2 regions of the Bacillus sp. WC2503 genome follow, and region 1 is predicted to be linked to the other one. Evidence: riboswitches for the same ligand, from Rfam matches in the RefSeq annotation. Region 1 holds a riboswitch; the other holds the start of a gene.
What was found. A riboswitch is a leader RNA that binds a small molecule or an ion and turns the genes downstream of it on or off. The one in region 1 is predicted to bind lysine.
Positions count from the first base shown of each region.

Region 2: linked by a shared signal. The riboswitch ahead of ACUN26_RS05480 (aspartate kinase) and the one ahead of ACUN26_RS01120 (amino acid permease) in region 1 are both predicted to bind lysine.

Region 1 covers NZ_JBQYMD010000001.1:195,075-202,897, reverse strand. Annotated here, with positions in the region: gene ACUN26_RS01135 (ABC transporter ATP-binding protein) at 1-460, opposite strand, end outside; gene gapN (NADP-dependent glyceraldehyde-3-phosphate dehydrogenase) at 1,106-2,545, shown strand; gene racE (glutamate racemase) at 2,586-3,413, opposite strand; lysine riboswitch at 3,614-3,795, shown strand; gene ACUN26_RS01120 (amino acid permease) at 3,942-5,366, shown strand; gene ACUN26_RS01115 (ABC transporter permease) at 5,427-6,626, shown strand; gene ACUN26_RS01110 (type 1 glutamine amidotransferase domain-containing protein) at 6,894-7,409, shown strand; gene ACUN26_RS01105 (hypothetical protein) at 7,676-7,823, shown strand, end outside.
Region 2 covers NZ_JBQYMD010000001.1:1,019,399-1,027,221, reverse strand. Annotated here, with positions in the region: gene ACUN26_RS05505 (MFS transporter) at 1-1,188, opposite strand, end outside; gene ACUN26_RS05500 (8-oxo-dGTP diphosphatase) at 1,329-1,814, shown strand; gene ACUN26_RS05495 (YndJ family protein) at 1,843-3,468, opposite strand; gene ACUN26_RS05490 (DUF4166 domain-containing protein) at 3,474-4,085, opposite strand; gene ACUN26_RS05485 (DoxX-like family protein) at 4,090-4,995, opposite strand; lysine riboswitch at 5,188-5,374, shown strand; gene ACUN26_RS05480 (aspartate kinase) at 5,576-6,805, shown strand; gene ACUN26_RS05475 (helix-turn-helix domain-containing protein) at 6,996-7,445, opposite strand; gene asnA (aspartate--ammonia ligase) at 7,595-7,823, opposite strand, start outside.

The DNA of each region.
Region 1 (7,823 bases):
CCATCATAAAAACGATTGTAAGCATATATAAACTAGAATCTACAAGCGTTAATATACCAAAACCAGCTGTCATAGCGATTGCTTTTAAATCGTTTGTTGCTCTCGCCATTAAATCGCCAGTACGATTTTTTTGATAAAACGTCGGTGTCATCTTGAGTAAATGCCCCATAAATTTCGAGCGCATCGTCTTCTCAAGTACGAACGCACCTCCAAATAATTGATGCTGCCAAACAAAAGTAAGGCCATATCCAACTATCGTAACTCCTATTAAAATAAGAATAGACTCCATAATTGCTGCATTCGTTAACGTTCCTGTTTTTATATTATCAATCGTAACCCCTAGTACTTTTGGGGGAATGACTTCAACTATATTTACAATTAAAAGCGCACCAATTGCGATACTATATCTCTTCCAATGCTCTTTAAAAAACCATCTTAACTTTAGTAATACTGAAAACAATGTAACCTCTCCCTTCTCGTTTTCGTTCCACTCTCATTTCTTTATCCGCTATCCAAACCAATCACATTTACATTTCGTAACCCATACAATCTCATCACATTTTTCCACCTTCCAAATTTCAGTTTTATAGTAACCATACAAAGTATGGAAACAAGCAAATTGGACAAAAAAAAGCATACCGTCGCTTGACGATATGCACAAAAATGCATAAAAGCGTACGTTACGATATACGCAACGTACGCTTTTTATAAGACAAAAATGCCCTATATATCCGTACGGGTTGCGTAATGATATGAATGTTTTCCGTTATTTAACAGAGCTAAGCCCATTACATTTACGATTACAATCATTACGCACACCCCTTTCATTTATTTTCCATTTATAATCTTATAACTTCTTTGAGTATTCTGTCAATTGTTTTTTTTGCAAATTGAAGAAAATAGATACCAATCACGATAAAATGAAGAGGATTTATGACGAGATAAAGCAGTTTGAAATAAGGGAATCTTCTGTAAGAAAGGGCATACAAAATAAAAAAAGAATAAGAAATCGTTTTCACAAACATTTCATTTGAAAAATATTATCAAACCCCCTACAATCACCTTATACTCACTCTTACAAGTTGCTATTTTAGGAGGACTAATCATGACAACTAGCAATACGTACAAATTTTATTTAAACGGAGAATGGAGAGAAAGCTCTTCAGGACAAACAATCGACATTCCATCTCCATACTTACACGAAGTAATTGGTCAAGTACAAGCAATTACTCGCGGAGAAGTAGATGAAGCAATTGCATCTGCAAAAGAAGCTCAAAAATCATGGGCTGAAGCTTCTCTACAAGATCGCGCAAAATATTTATATAAATGGGCTGATGAGCTCGTAAATATGCAAGATGAAATTGCCGATATTATTATGAAAGAAGTCGGTAAAGGATATAAAGATGCGAAGAAAGAAGTTGTTCGTACAGCTGATTTCATTCGTTACACAATTGAAGAAGCTCTACATATGCACGGAGAAAGCATGATGGGCGATAGCTTCCCTGGCGGAACAAAATCAAAACTTGCGATTATCCAACGTGCACCACTTGGTGTTGTATTAGCAATCGCACCGTTTAACTACCCAGTAAACTTATCTGCTGCAAAACTTGCACCAGCATTAATTATGGGTAACGCTGTTATTTTCAAACCAGCAACTCAAGGTGCAATTAGCGGTATTAAAATGGTTGAAGCACTTCATAAAGCTGGCCTTCCAAAAGGTCTTGTAAACGTAGCTACAGGACGCGGTTCTGTAATTGGTGACTACTTAGTAGAACACGAAGGTATCAATATGGTATCGTTCACAGGTGGTACAAACACAGGTAAACATTTAGCGAAAAAAGCTTCAATGATTCCACTTGTACTAGAACTTGGTGGGAAAGACCCTGGTATCGTTCGTGAAGATGCTGACTTACAAGATGCTGCAAACCATATCGTAAGCGGTGCATTCTCTTACTCTGGTCAACGTTGTACAGCTATTAAACGTGTACTTGTACACGAAAACGTAGCGGACGAGCTTGTTGAATTAGTAAAAGCGCAAGTAGCTAAACTATCAGTTGGATCTCCAGAACAAGACAGCACAATCGTTCCATTAATTGACGATAAATCTGCTGACTTCGTTCAAGGCTTAGTTGACGACGCTGTAGAAAAAGGTGCTACGATCGTTATCGGTAACAAACGTGAGCGTAACTTAATTTACCCAACATTAATCGACCACGTAACTGAAGAAATGAAAGTTGCTTGGGAAGAGCCATTCGGCCCAATCCTTCCAATCATCCGCGTTTCTTCAGATGAGCAAGCAATTGAAATTGCTAACAAATCAGAGTTCGGCTTACAAGCAAGTGTCTTCACAAAAGACATTAACAAAGCATTTGCAATTGCTAACAAAATCGAAACTGGTTCTGTTCAAATTAACGGACGCACAGAGCGCGGCCCTGACCACTTCCCATTCATCGGTGTAAAAGGTTCAGGTATGGGCGCACAAGGTATTCGTAAGAGCCTTGAGTCTATGACACGTGAAAAAGTAACTGTATTGAACTTAGTTTAATCTTATATAGAAGCTGATCTAGTTTTAGATCAGCTTCTTTTTATTTCACGAGTTGTTTTTCCATAGGTAAATTCACACATTCTACAGAAATTTCATATCCTAGCCAAAGCTCAGCAATATGTTCAAATGATAAAACAGAGCCTGTTGTAAAAAATCGATGCTTCGGATTCAAATTGTCAGACAGGATTCCTTTGTGCTGTAAAATTGTGCTTAATTCTATCGCTGTTTCTTCTGCAGAACTAATAATCGTTACATCTTCTCCTAGTTCCTTTTTTATATAGGACTCTAAAAGTGGATAATGCGTACACCCAAGAATTAACGTATCTATATCTTCTTTCGTTAATGGCAGTAAAGCTTGTTTCACTTGCTGCGTTACATATGCTGTATCTTCTAATTGATTTTCTGCAACTGTAGCTAAAGTCGGGCACGCGTGACTATGCACTTCCAAATATGTATCAAGCTCGTGTAATGCTTTTTCGTACATATTAGACTGTATCGTACCTACAGTTCCAATTACTCCGATTTCCCCTTTCTTTGTCACTTTAATTGCCGCTCTTGCTCCCGGATGTATAACGCCAATAACCGGAATAGACAGTGCTTCTTGCAGCGCAGTCAATGCAGCAGCTGCAGCAGTATTACATGCTACCACTAGCGCTTTTAACGGAAACTGTTTGAGGAACTCAACCATTTCAAATACGAAAGATTGTACCTCTTCTACACTTCTTGGCCCATACGGACAACGCTCATTATCACCAATATAATAAATGCTCTCTTTAGGCAATTGTCTTATAATTTCACTCGCAACTGTTAATCCCCCAACTCCCGAATCTAGCACACCTATTACTGAATGTTTATGACATACAGACATATACTTCATCCCCTTCTCAATCTTCTAGCGTCAATAACATTTATTATATTATGAAAATTCAATATTACATAATAATCCCTCTCTCTTTTAATCACAAACTCTTCTCTATAATCTGATTATTACTATATCCATTGACGTATAAAAATACATTTGTTACTCTTAAATACGTTAATTTAATATTTAAATCCTCATTCGTATCTCGGTGAGGTAGAGGTTGCAGTCATTAAGAGTATCATTTCAGGAGATGTAGTGGCATTGATGAAGAAATGAGAAAGGAATGATTGCCGAAGTAAGTCGTGTCCACCATGCACACTTGCTGGGTCTGCATTTAATAAGTGCAGAACTGTCACAAACGTTTCGTTTGTGGAGAGCTATCGAGAGGTATGTCGTGGGTTTCTTATAAGATAGAAAGCATGTAGCGGCAGATTACGTGCTTTTTTTGTTTTGTTTGGGACTTCTCTTCTCTAATCGGAAGACATACATATCTCCTCGCTTGACTTGGTTATACTAACTTTGGAGGTATTTTCTATGCAACAAAAAAAATGGGGCTTTTGGGTACTAACAGCTTTCGTTGTCGGTAATATGGTTGGCGCTGGGATTTTCATGGTGCCAAGTACGTTGGCACAAACAGCAAGCCCACTCGGTGTCACTTTAGCTTGGTTAACAACAGGGTTTGGTGTTTTAATGCTAGCTCTTGTTTTTGGTAATTTAGCAATTCGTCGTCCTGATTTAACGACAGGACCACAAAGTCATGCATATGCTTTATTCTCAACACCAAAAAAGAAAAAAATGGCTGGTTTCAGTATGGTATGGGGATATTGGGTTGCAAACTGGGCAAGTAACGTTGCCATCATTACATCTTTCGCGGGATATTTATCACTTTTCTTCCCAATTATGAAAGATACGCGACTACTATTTTCAATCGGTTCGTTTAACATAGAAGTCGGAAAACTAATTACATTTACGATTTGTTCCATCTTACTTTGGGGAACTCATATTATATTAACTAATGGTGTAAGCGGAGCTGGAAAGCTAAACTTCTTAGCAACAACAACGAAAGTGACTGGATTCCTTTTATTTATCGTCGTTACGTTATTTGCATTCGAAGCTTCTAAGTTTGGACAATGGTACACACCGATGATCGATAAATCAGGTGTATCACACGGTCTTCTTTCACAAGTAAATTTAGCCGCTCTTACAACGCTTTGGGCGTTTATCGGAATTGAATCAGCCGTTCTTTTATCAAACCGGGCTGTTTCTCCAAAAACGGTAAAACGGGCAACAGTTGCGGGATTACTTATTACAGTTGCAATTTACTTAGGAATTACAATTTTAACAATGGGTGTCCTTCACGTTGATACATTACAAGCTTCTGAACGTCCGTTAGCAGATGCACTAAATGCTGCAATGGGTCATGGCGGCGGGAAACTGATGGCATTACTTGCTCTTACTTCCCTATTCGGTTCTATCTTAGGCTGGATTTTATTAAGCTCAGAAGTACCGTATCAAGCAGCAAAAGAAGGTTTCTTCCCTTCCTTCTTCACAAAAACAAATAAAAAAGGAAGTCCAATTTACTCATTACGATTAACAAACATTATGTCGCAAGTATTCTTATTCTCAACATTATCAGGAACTATTGCGGAAGCTTATACATTCGTTATTACCGTATCAACACTGGCCTACCTCATTCCATATCTCGTTTCACCGATCTTCCAGTTAAAATTAGTCGCAACTGGTGAAACATATAAAAATGAAATGCGGGCAAGAATTACAGATGGTATAGTCGCAGTGATCGCACTTTGCTACGCACTATGGGTTATTAAAACCGGTGCATCCGATATAAAAACGTTCCTTCTCGGAATTGGTTTATTCGTAATTGGATTTGCTTTCTATCCATTAATGAATCGTGATCAGAAAAAAAATAACGAAAAGAAAAACGGGCAAGTTGCATAACGCAATTTGCTCGTTTTTTCTTTTGTAAAACATATATAATAGAACAAAGAGGTGAAAAACATGTCAATCGAATCACTATGGAGCAGTCGCTTCCAACAACACATTCAAAATATCATTACATACTTTGCACGTATGATTAACGGTTTATTATATAGCTTTATCTTTATTTCATGCGTTGGCGCATATTATTATGCTCAGTTTCTAAAAGCATCTCCTTCTAAAGGAATATCTCTCATACTCATAACGACCGTTCTTACATTTATTATAATGAGATGTCCCATTCGCACCTTTATTCAAAAACCTGATGCTGTCTATTTGCTTACATTAGAAGAGAAACTAACATCTTATTTTAAAAAATCTCTTCTATATAATTACATCATTCAGATTTTCCCATTATTATTTACGTTCCTTATTCTCGTTCCGCTTGCTATGCAATCATTACAATTAACTGTACCGTTCTTATGTACAATCTTTATCGTTTTAATGATTACGAAAGCTTGGAACATGTACATATATTGGATGTGGCGTGATAGCCATGAAAAAAACATATGGTTCATTATTCGTATTGCTTGTAACGCCCTAATCATTTACATGCTATTTTACTCGGCACATGTTCTCATATTAGGTGGATTGCTCTTACTACTTGCTTTCCTACTTCTATATACGAAAAAACAGCCTACAAAACGAATACCGTGGGATTACATAATTGAACAAGAAGAAAAAATGAACGTTCGTTTCTATCAATTTGCTAGCATCTTCACCGATGTTCCGCAACTTAATAAGCAAGTAAACAAAAGAAAATGGCTTACAAATTGGATTGAACCTTTATTACATAAAAAACGAGCAACTTTCTTCTATTTACATACACTAGCATTTTTACGCGGGAATGATTATTTCGGTATATATATTCGCTTAGGGCTGATTGGTGCCTTCGCCTTATATTTTATACCAAACACATACGTAAAAGGCGCTATCGCATATATCGTCCTATATATGATTTCTATGCAGCTTCGTTCCCTTTGGAAATATTTTTCGGGAAATATTATTGTAGCATTGTATCCGATTGATACTGAAAAACGAATGAATCAATTTCTTCGCTTAATCTTTATATTGCTAAGCATTCAACTCATTGTATTTTCGAGTGTTATACTCATTGCTACAGGTCAATTACTACATACCTTAATTATTATGATAATCGGGGTAATCTGGATCAAATTTATTATTGTACCAAAAACGAAGCAGCGTGTTTCTTCGTTTTAACGAAAAGAATTATCTTAAAAGCCAAGGAGAAAATAAATTATCTCCTTGGCTTTTTTATTTTTCTTCCTCAAACAACCGATATTTTATGATTTTTACATACAAAAACGATAATACATGTTTACGTCCTAATAAAAAGGGTATTTATTAAATTAACAGGGCAAAGGAACTGGAGGGAATGAAAAAACATGAATTAAAGTTTCACTTTATAAAAGGCATTGCTCAAGGATGATTCTGGAACCGATACTATAATATAAGGAGCTGACTGCAATGAGTAAAAAAATTGCTATTTTAATAACGGATTATTTCGAGGATACAGAATACACAGAGCCAGTAGAAGCTTTTAAGCAAAAGGGATATGAATTAACAACTATTGAAATGGAAAAAGGTAAAACGGTACACGGTAAGCAAAGAAAAAGTGAAGTCGTAATTGATAAAAGTATTGATGATGTTTCTCCAGAGAACTTTGACGCCCTCTTCATACCGGGCGGATTTTCCCCAGATATACTTCGTGCAGATGAACGTTTTGTTCACTTTAGCAAAACATTTATGGATGCGGAAAAACCCGTTTTCGCTATTTGTCACGGACCTCAGCTACTCATCACTGCACAAACACTTGAAGGACGCGATGTGACTGGATATAAATCCATTGAGGTCGATTTGAAAAATGCTGGCGGAAACTTTCATGATAAAGAAGTAGTCGTATGCCAAAATCAGCTAGTCACAAGTAGACAACCGGAAGATATCCCCGCTTTTATTGAAGAATCGTTGCGTATATTAGGATAGCTACTTTGGTTAACCTCTTTTATTTGTATGAAAAACAAAATGTAATCAGTGGGGGATTTTTTTCATCCCCCACTGATTATTAGTTCACACTAATCGCGTGTTTATGGGCAACCCGACTCCCACAAATACACCTCTTATCTCACTCTAAAATTCCCAATCACTATTCATAGGCAGTTCTCATATAGTGAAAATGACTATATAATTCCTATCCATAAGTTAAATCATGATTTTACACATATATAAATACAAAAGATGGGAGCCTAACTATGAACAATACTCCACCTTCAACGCCCCCAAATCCAACGGAAACGAATAATAATGAAGTGAGCTTACAAACGTTACGCGTCATTGGGCTTATTGTACTAATTAGTGGCTACATATTAGTAGCACTTTCTGAAGTAGGAACGTTAAAAA
Region 2 (7,823 bases), 820 kb from region 1:
TATAGTTACCTCTCCGCCTATTACATTCGCTAACCAACCAACAACTACATATCCTAATGGTAATAAAGCAAAAGAACCTAACATATCAAGGCTTGCTACTCTTCCGAAAGCTTCTTCCGGTACGAGCTCTTGTAAACTCGTTTCCCAAATGAGTCCAAATATCATCATACCGAATCCTTCAATTGCCATTAAGAATATTAAAGCAGGCGCCCAAGAAATAAAAGGCATAACTAATAGAGCGAAGCCGCTAATTAAAACACCTCCATAGGCCAGTAACCCTCTCTTGTGCCACCGCTCTTTCCCACCAAATATTAATGCGGCAATTACAGCACCGCCACCAGAAGATGCCATTCCCAGTCCGTAAACGTAAGCTTCAAAATGATGATGAATATTAAATAACCATGGAATTAATACGACGATAATGCCGGCATAACAAATATTTACGAAAGAAAAAACGAAGATTGTAATCCAAAGCCACGGATGACTTTTTAAAACTAAAACACCCTCCATAAACTCCTTTTTATAATCGACCTTACTCTTTTCAATCGATTTTATTTTTTTAAACTTAATTTCTTTTAAAAATAATAAACATAAAAATGATAATAAGTACGTTGCTGCATCTAATCCAAATCCTATCCCAGCAGATGCAACTGAAACGATTAATCCACCAAGTGCTGGTCCAATTAACCGTATGCCTTGATTACTCATTTGCGTTAATGCATTAGCTGCATTGCGAATTTCAGGTACGAATACTTTCGCCCTCACGGCAGAATATGCTGGCTGAAATATCCCTTCCATAAGTCCATATACGGCAACGAGGACATATAACAGCCTAATCGTTAACAAATCCGTAAATATAAGTGATGCAAGTAATAGCATTACTATACAGCGGATTATATCCGTAAATAACATTAATTTTACTCGATCAATTCGATCTACAACTAACCCTGCAAACGGTAAAGCAAGAATATTAGGTAGCATATACATTGCCATAGTCATCCCCATTACAACTGTTGAACCAGTTAGTGAGTAAACAACGACTGGCAAAATAACCATTGTTATAGAACTCCCTAAAGTTGAAAGCAATTGTCCAATCCACAAAAACTTAAAATGCCGTGATACTTTAACTGGCAACAGTAATTTTCCGACATATCCTAAACCTTTTTTGGTTTGTATTTCTCCCTGCATTTTCCTCACCTCTTTTCACTTAACTATAAACTCTATAATAAACATCTGAAAAATATTAATATTCTATTTTAAATTATAATATGAAACTACTATATATATGGTAAAATTATCAAAAAAAATACAAGGGAGAAAATATGGTCATGCCTTCCAATTCACCTAACATCGAGCACCAGATCTATACAATGTGTATGATCCAGCGTAACAATGAAATTTTACTTTTAAAACGTCCCAATCATCGAGGCTTTCCTGGCTATATAGCTCCTGGCGGAAAAGTAGATTTTCCAGAAAGTATCGTCCAAGCTGCTATACGAGAAGTAAAAGAAGAAACTGGACTACACGTTTCTAATTTAACTTTTAAAGGGGTAGACGAATATGTAAATCCTAAGGGGCATGTTCGATATATGGTATTCAACTATTGGACCGACTCATTTGAAGGCGAGCTTCTTATTAATCCTCCTGAGGGTGAATTAGTATGGGTGCCAATCGATACAGCACTCAATCTTCCTATGCAAGATTGGTTTAAAGAAAGATTCCCATTATTTTTTGAAAAAGGTACGTTTGAAATTCAACGTGTTTGGGACCGAGACTTAGATAAACAAGTCGCTATGACAATTACCCATACGTAAAAAAGCTTGGAATCCTTCCAAGCTTTTCTTACTTCACCTCTATTTTCTTAATCTCATAATCAATTTCTAAAAACTTAACTCCGAATATCCACATTTTATGGTGAGCAGTTAGCATGTGACCCTTTCCCTCTTTAATGATAAAAATCTCTGTTAACGGTAAACGGATTGTAAAGAAACCAGTATGTAAATAAATCCCCTCATCTCCCTTACTATTTTCTCTCAACTTACTAGTAATGATTAAATCATTGCTATCATTACATACTTTTAAAATACCTGTCATATTCGAATAAGGTAAAGGCAATGCAATATTCATATATGTCTCGTTCTTATGCGTATGTTTTGAATACAGAGCCAAAAAAATAGACTCTCCTGCTTCATTTTCCCTTAGCCAAGCCCTTACATTCTCTCTCCCATCTTTCTCATCATTTACACCTATGATAGAACCATACATTGTTTCCCACTTATCGCCCATCCCTAAATGTATTTGTCCTACTCGTTTACTCATTTTCGTATAACAAAATGCAAATGGACGGAACCAACGAGCCCATTTAATATTCGATTGTAACTCATACGCTGCTGTATTTTCATAAAAACGAATTATACTTAAAGGAACCTTCGTCACGTCAAATGACTCACTATGAAAATCATTTATTTTATCAACTAAACCGTTGTATTCCTTACTATCTACTAAATTTCCATTCTGTAAAAATGTCCCACCAATTCTCACGCTTCCTCTTAATCTACTCATTGGTTTCCCATAGTACTTATAATTTGGAGCACTCTTTTCAATCATCCAACCTACAAATGCTGGTAATGCTACTCCAATACCATTTACCACACCGTGAATCCAAACCATTTGAGCAATTGTAATCGTCAGTACTTGTTTTAAATTTCCGTATGAATATATGAGTGAGAACATAATTGTAACCATGAGCGTACTAGACGAAATGATTAAGAGAACCTTTGCACGAATAGCATTAAATTTCGCTTTCCAAACGTAAATACCATATCCATAAATAGCACATAAATATATCACAACTGCAAAAAATTCAAATATCCTCAAATATGTAATTCCTATTGCAACTGTCATAGGTGAAATCATGATGATAAACATAATAGCATCATACACTTTACTTCTCTTTTCTCTTTTTCTCCCTATTAAACCAGCTGATAATGGCAATAAAAACGCCGAATAATGAAAATGTGCAGCTGTGAGTAAAACAATGTCAGAGCTAAAATGCATAATTGAAAGTTTTGCTACTGAAGCAAAAAACCAAAAACCACCTAAAAACAAATAAATAAACGCACTATCTATGACGGTCTCCTCTAACGGCTTCCATCCTCTTTCTAGCAATCTACTTACACCAAATAACGCAACAATTCCTGTATATACAAACCAAACTAGCGCAAATAAATAGTGATTTGTGACGAAAGCTAGCATTGCGCAAATTGCTGCGATTGGATATAAAAACGATACGAATTTATAAAATAATAAATACGATCCATTTCTTGTTCTTTTATCAATAATACAAAAAGACATCGGTATAAATAATAAAACAGATAATAATATAATTGCTTCAACAGGATTTATATTCGACCACTCACATATTAGAAAAACAACATAACAAGCAAGCCCAAATATTATATTTTTCATATCGTTTATTCCCTTTCTACAAATGTTCCCTTGTATGAAAAAAGCGAACCAATTAACGGGTTTCGTACTTGTACATGAATTCGAAAACATTTCAGTGCTTCATCATAACTTTCAAAAATTTTTGCTTCTCCGTATAAAAATTTCGGTAACGGAATTTTTCTCCCTAACATATAAAACCATTGTTTTTTTGAAGAAATATGCATTCCACCTGCCTCGTCAATATGAAAATTCAATGTAGAAACAAGTATATGCGGCTCACCAAAATAATCTACGATTTCATGTTTCTCCTCATCCAGCTGCATAACGGCGTTAAAATATCTTTTCTTATTATGAAAATAAAAAGTACGATTCCACCGTACAGATTCATTTCCATGTTCATCCCGCTCAGCGTAATTATGTATCGTAAACGGAACTTCTTGCCCTCGCTCAGAAAAAAACATTCGGAACTTGGCTGCAATTTTTAATATCATTTTAACGAAAAAAGAACCTCCGTAAATTTCATCCATCTTCCCTTCTCCGACGAAGCTATTTTCTTCTGTAACCTCATAGCGTTTCTGTAATTTCGGATGAAGTTTTTTATAAGAATCCCCTAATAGTCTTTCATAAATATTAGTCATACACTTATCCCTTTCTCGTCCTCTTACAATTGTTTGCGCTTGGCAAATCAAAGCTATTCAAATAACCGACAATCGATAATCCGATTAGAAGAAGATTTAATGTGATTGGATTAAACGGCCCTGTAAAGCTTGCGATATTCGTCCATCCTGCTGCTATCGTTAAAGCTATTAACATAACAATATGCATTATAAATATTTTTCGTTTTGGAAGTGGAAGTACCCATATGGCACCAAAAATAATTTCTAATATCCCAATCATTTTAAGTATAAATACACTGCTTTCATTCGACCCAATGAGTGAAAGCATCTTCACTTCTTCTGGATGGCTAAAAATTATTTTCGGGACAATTCCTTGATATATCCATACAAAAGCAAATAAAAAACATACGAGCCAATACGTCATTGTTCTTCTAATTAGTAACCTAGGATGAAGCCCCTTTTCTAACCATAATTTTAAGGCATCAAAACTCCAAGCAGTCGCCCAACCTAATAATGGACGAAACATATATGAATCAATCACATTTCCTATACGACCATATCTCGTATCATAATCATATTGCGTTTCAAAATGAATACACTCTTTATGCGGTGTATACTTCCAATAACCACGCCCTATTCGTATAAGTGATAATGTATTGTCTGTCCAAAATTTCAAAGAAGAAATCCGTTCACCAGTTTCTTTTCTTATTTCACCTATCGATTCCCCTTCTCCGCCTATTTCAAGCCCAAATCCTATCTTTGTTTTATATAAAAACTTCTGTGGTTCTCCCTCTTTTTTCTCTAAATACGAAATTTCAGTAAAACGAGCATCCCATTCTGTATGTAGGTCTGGTTCTTGCGTATATTCCCATAATTTCTCTATTGTCGTTTTCATTTCTGTTGCAACATAAATAGGCCTTTTTCTTTTCATACTCCGACCTCCTACACTCTATATTTTTAATGTACATGTAATATATGTATTTTGCTACATTTTTCACAAACTTTATCTCTAAAAAGAAAGAATTTTGAAAATACATATAAAACACTTGATTCCCTGAATAATTTAAATTATTATAAAACAAATGTTACCAACAACTTCATAAATCAAACACTCTCGCCTAAAACGTGAGATAGAGGTTGCAATACTTATGAGTATTCTAATGGAGACACAGAGATGTCTATGAAATTGGATGAAAGGAAGTGTTGCCGAAATTGATAAATTTCTCTGCATTTATCAATTGGGGCTGTTTTCGAATAGAAACAGAACTGTCATATGTACAGACATGTACGTATGAAGAGCTATCTACAAAAAAGAGATATCATTTTCATGGTATTCCTTTTTTGGCGGTTTTTTTATTAGCTCCGTTTTCTGTTTCCCTTTTCCTGTAACAGCACCATCCTCACTTATTTGAGATGGTGTTTTTTGTTTTTCTCTCTGGTAACTACAGGAATATTGGGATTTATATATGTCCTAATCTATTCTTAAAAATGGACGAAAGAAGGAATTCGTAATGGAAACGATTGTACAAAAATTTGGTGGTACTTCTGTCGGAAGTGTTGAGCGCATTCAACATGTGGCAAATTTAATTATTGAAGAATATGAACGAGGACATAGTATCGTCTCTGTCGTTTCAGCAATGGGGAAAAGCACAGATGAACTTGTAGCACTTGCTAACGCTATTGCGGAAAATCCGAGTAAACGTGAAATGGATATGCTTCTATCTACAGGAGAACAAGTAACTATTTCATTATTAACAATGGTACTACAAGCAAAAGGTTATAACGCAATTTCATTAACAGGATGGCAAGCTGGTATTACGACAGAATCTGTACACAGTAGTGCACGGATTACTGACATTAACGTTGAGCGTATTCAGTCTTATCTTACTGAAGGCACGATTGTTATCGTAGCTGGTTTCCAAGGAATCAGTGAAAAAAATGAAATTACAACGCTTGGACGTGGTGGCTCTGATACGACAGCTGTTGCATTAGCAGCGGCACTAAAAGCGAAAAAATGTGATATTTATACGGATGTAACAGGCGTATACACGACGGATCCACGAGTTGTAAAGACAGCTTACAAATTAGATGAAATTTCTTATGATGAAATGTTAGAACTGGCAAACCTCGGCGCCGGCGTATTACATCCACGTGCTGTTGAATTTGCCAAAAATCATCATGTCGTTTTAGAAGTTCGCTCAAGTATGGAACAAGAAAACGGAACAATTGTAAAAGGAGAATGTAACATGGAACAACAATCAATCGTTAAAGGTATTGCTTTTGAAGATAATATTACACGTGTCACAGTGAAAGGATTGGAACAAGGTTCACTTTCAATAATTTTCTCTACGTTAGCTAACGCACATATTAATGTAGATATTATTATTCAAAGTATTACAAATGAAGGAACTGTTCATCTTTCCTTCTCTATCCATTCTAATGACTTACAAGAAACACTAGAAGTATTGGAACAGAACCAAGAAGATCTTCACTATGAGTCTGTAGAACATGAAAATCATTTAGCAAAAGTATCAATTGTAGGATCTGGTATGGTATCTAATCCAGGTGTTGCTGCGAATATGTTCACTACTTTAAAAGAAGAAGATATTCATATTAAAATGGTAAGTACATCTGAAATTAAAGTGTCTGTCGTTATTGACCGCCTTCATTTAGTAACAGGTGTGGAAGCACTTCATCAATCATTTATGGCGAAAATTGAGCCTTTAGTGCAAATGAGCTAATTTAATATTTTTATTGCAACTTACAAAAACATATTAATCTATTTCTTTCCTATATAAATAAAAAGCTGTTTGCATAGATTTCAAGACTCTACGCAAACAGCTTTTTAATATATTATCGATATCCAAAAATCATTATAAAACAATGAAATTATTCTTTAAACTCTTTCCTAGGAAATATAGTTGACTCTTCTTACTTCTTATCACACATATCGTTTCTCTCTTTCCCTTGAAAAAATGATCTATATTCATTGAAAATAATTTTCTTCACATCCGAGTAAAAGACCATCATGAATAGTGCAATTCCTAATACAACCACCTGTATTTTTTCATACTCAATGAACGCACTCATAATGAGCAAACCACATCCAATATAAAAACCAAACTCATTCTCTTTCTCAAAATCCGCCTCTTCTTCATCAATATGTATTTTCTCTTTAAAGCTTTGATTCCCTTTTATTAACTCATCTAGCGTAACGTTGTACATTTCGCTCAGTAAAATTAAATTATCAATGTCAGGGTAACTTTTATCATTTTCCCACTTATAAACCGCTTGCCTCGTCACACCAATTTTTTTAGCAACATCCTCTTGCGAAAACTCCTTTGATTCTCTTAGTTTTTTTAGCTGTTCTCCTATACTCATAACGTCCCCTCCTTTAGCAAATTATTACATAAAGGGAGATAAAAAAGAAAGAAACTATTAGTAACACGCACTGTAAACCACTAGTTTACACAATAAAAAAAGGGAGAGTAACTCTATTTTCAAGCTACTCTCCCTCTCACTTATATTAATTAAAACAGATGAATGTTTTCTTTCTTACAAGCTTCACGTAAATCGTCAGGCCATACAGAAGATTGAACTTCACCGATATGTGCTTTGCGTAAAAAGTACATGCACATTCTTGATTGTCCAATACCACCACCAATTGTTAATGGTAGTACATCTTCTAAAATACCTTTATGGAAATCATACTCACGTTTGAAATCATCACCCGTTTTTGTTAACTGTTCATCAAGTGAT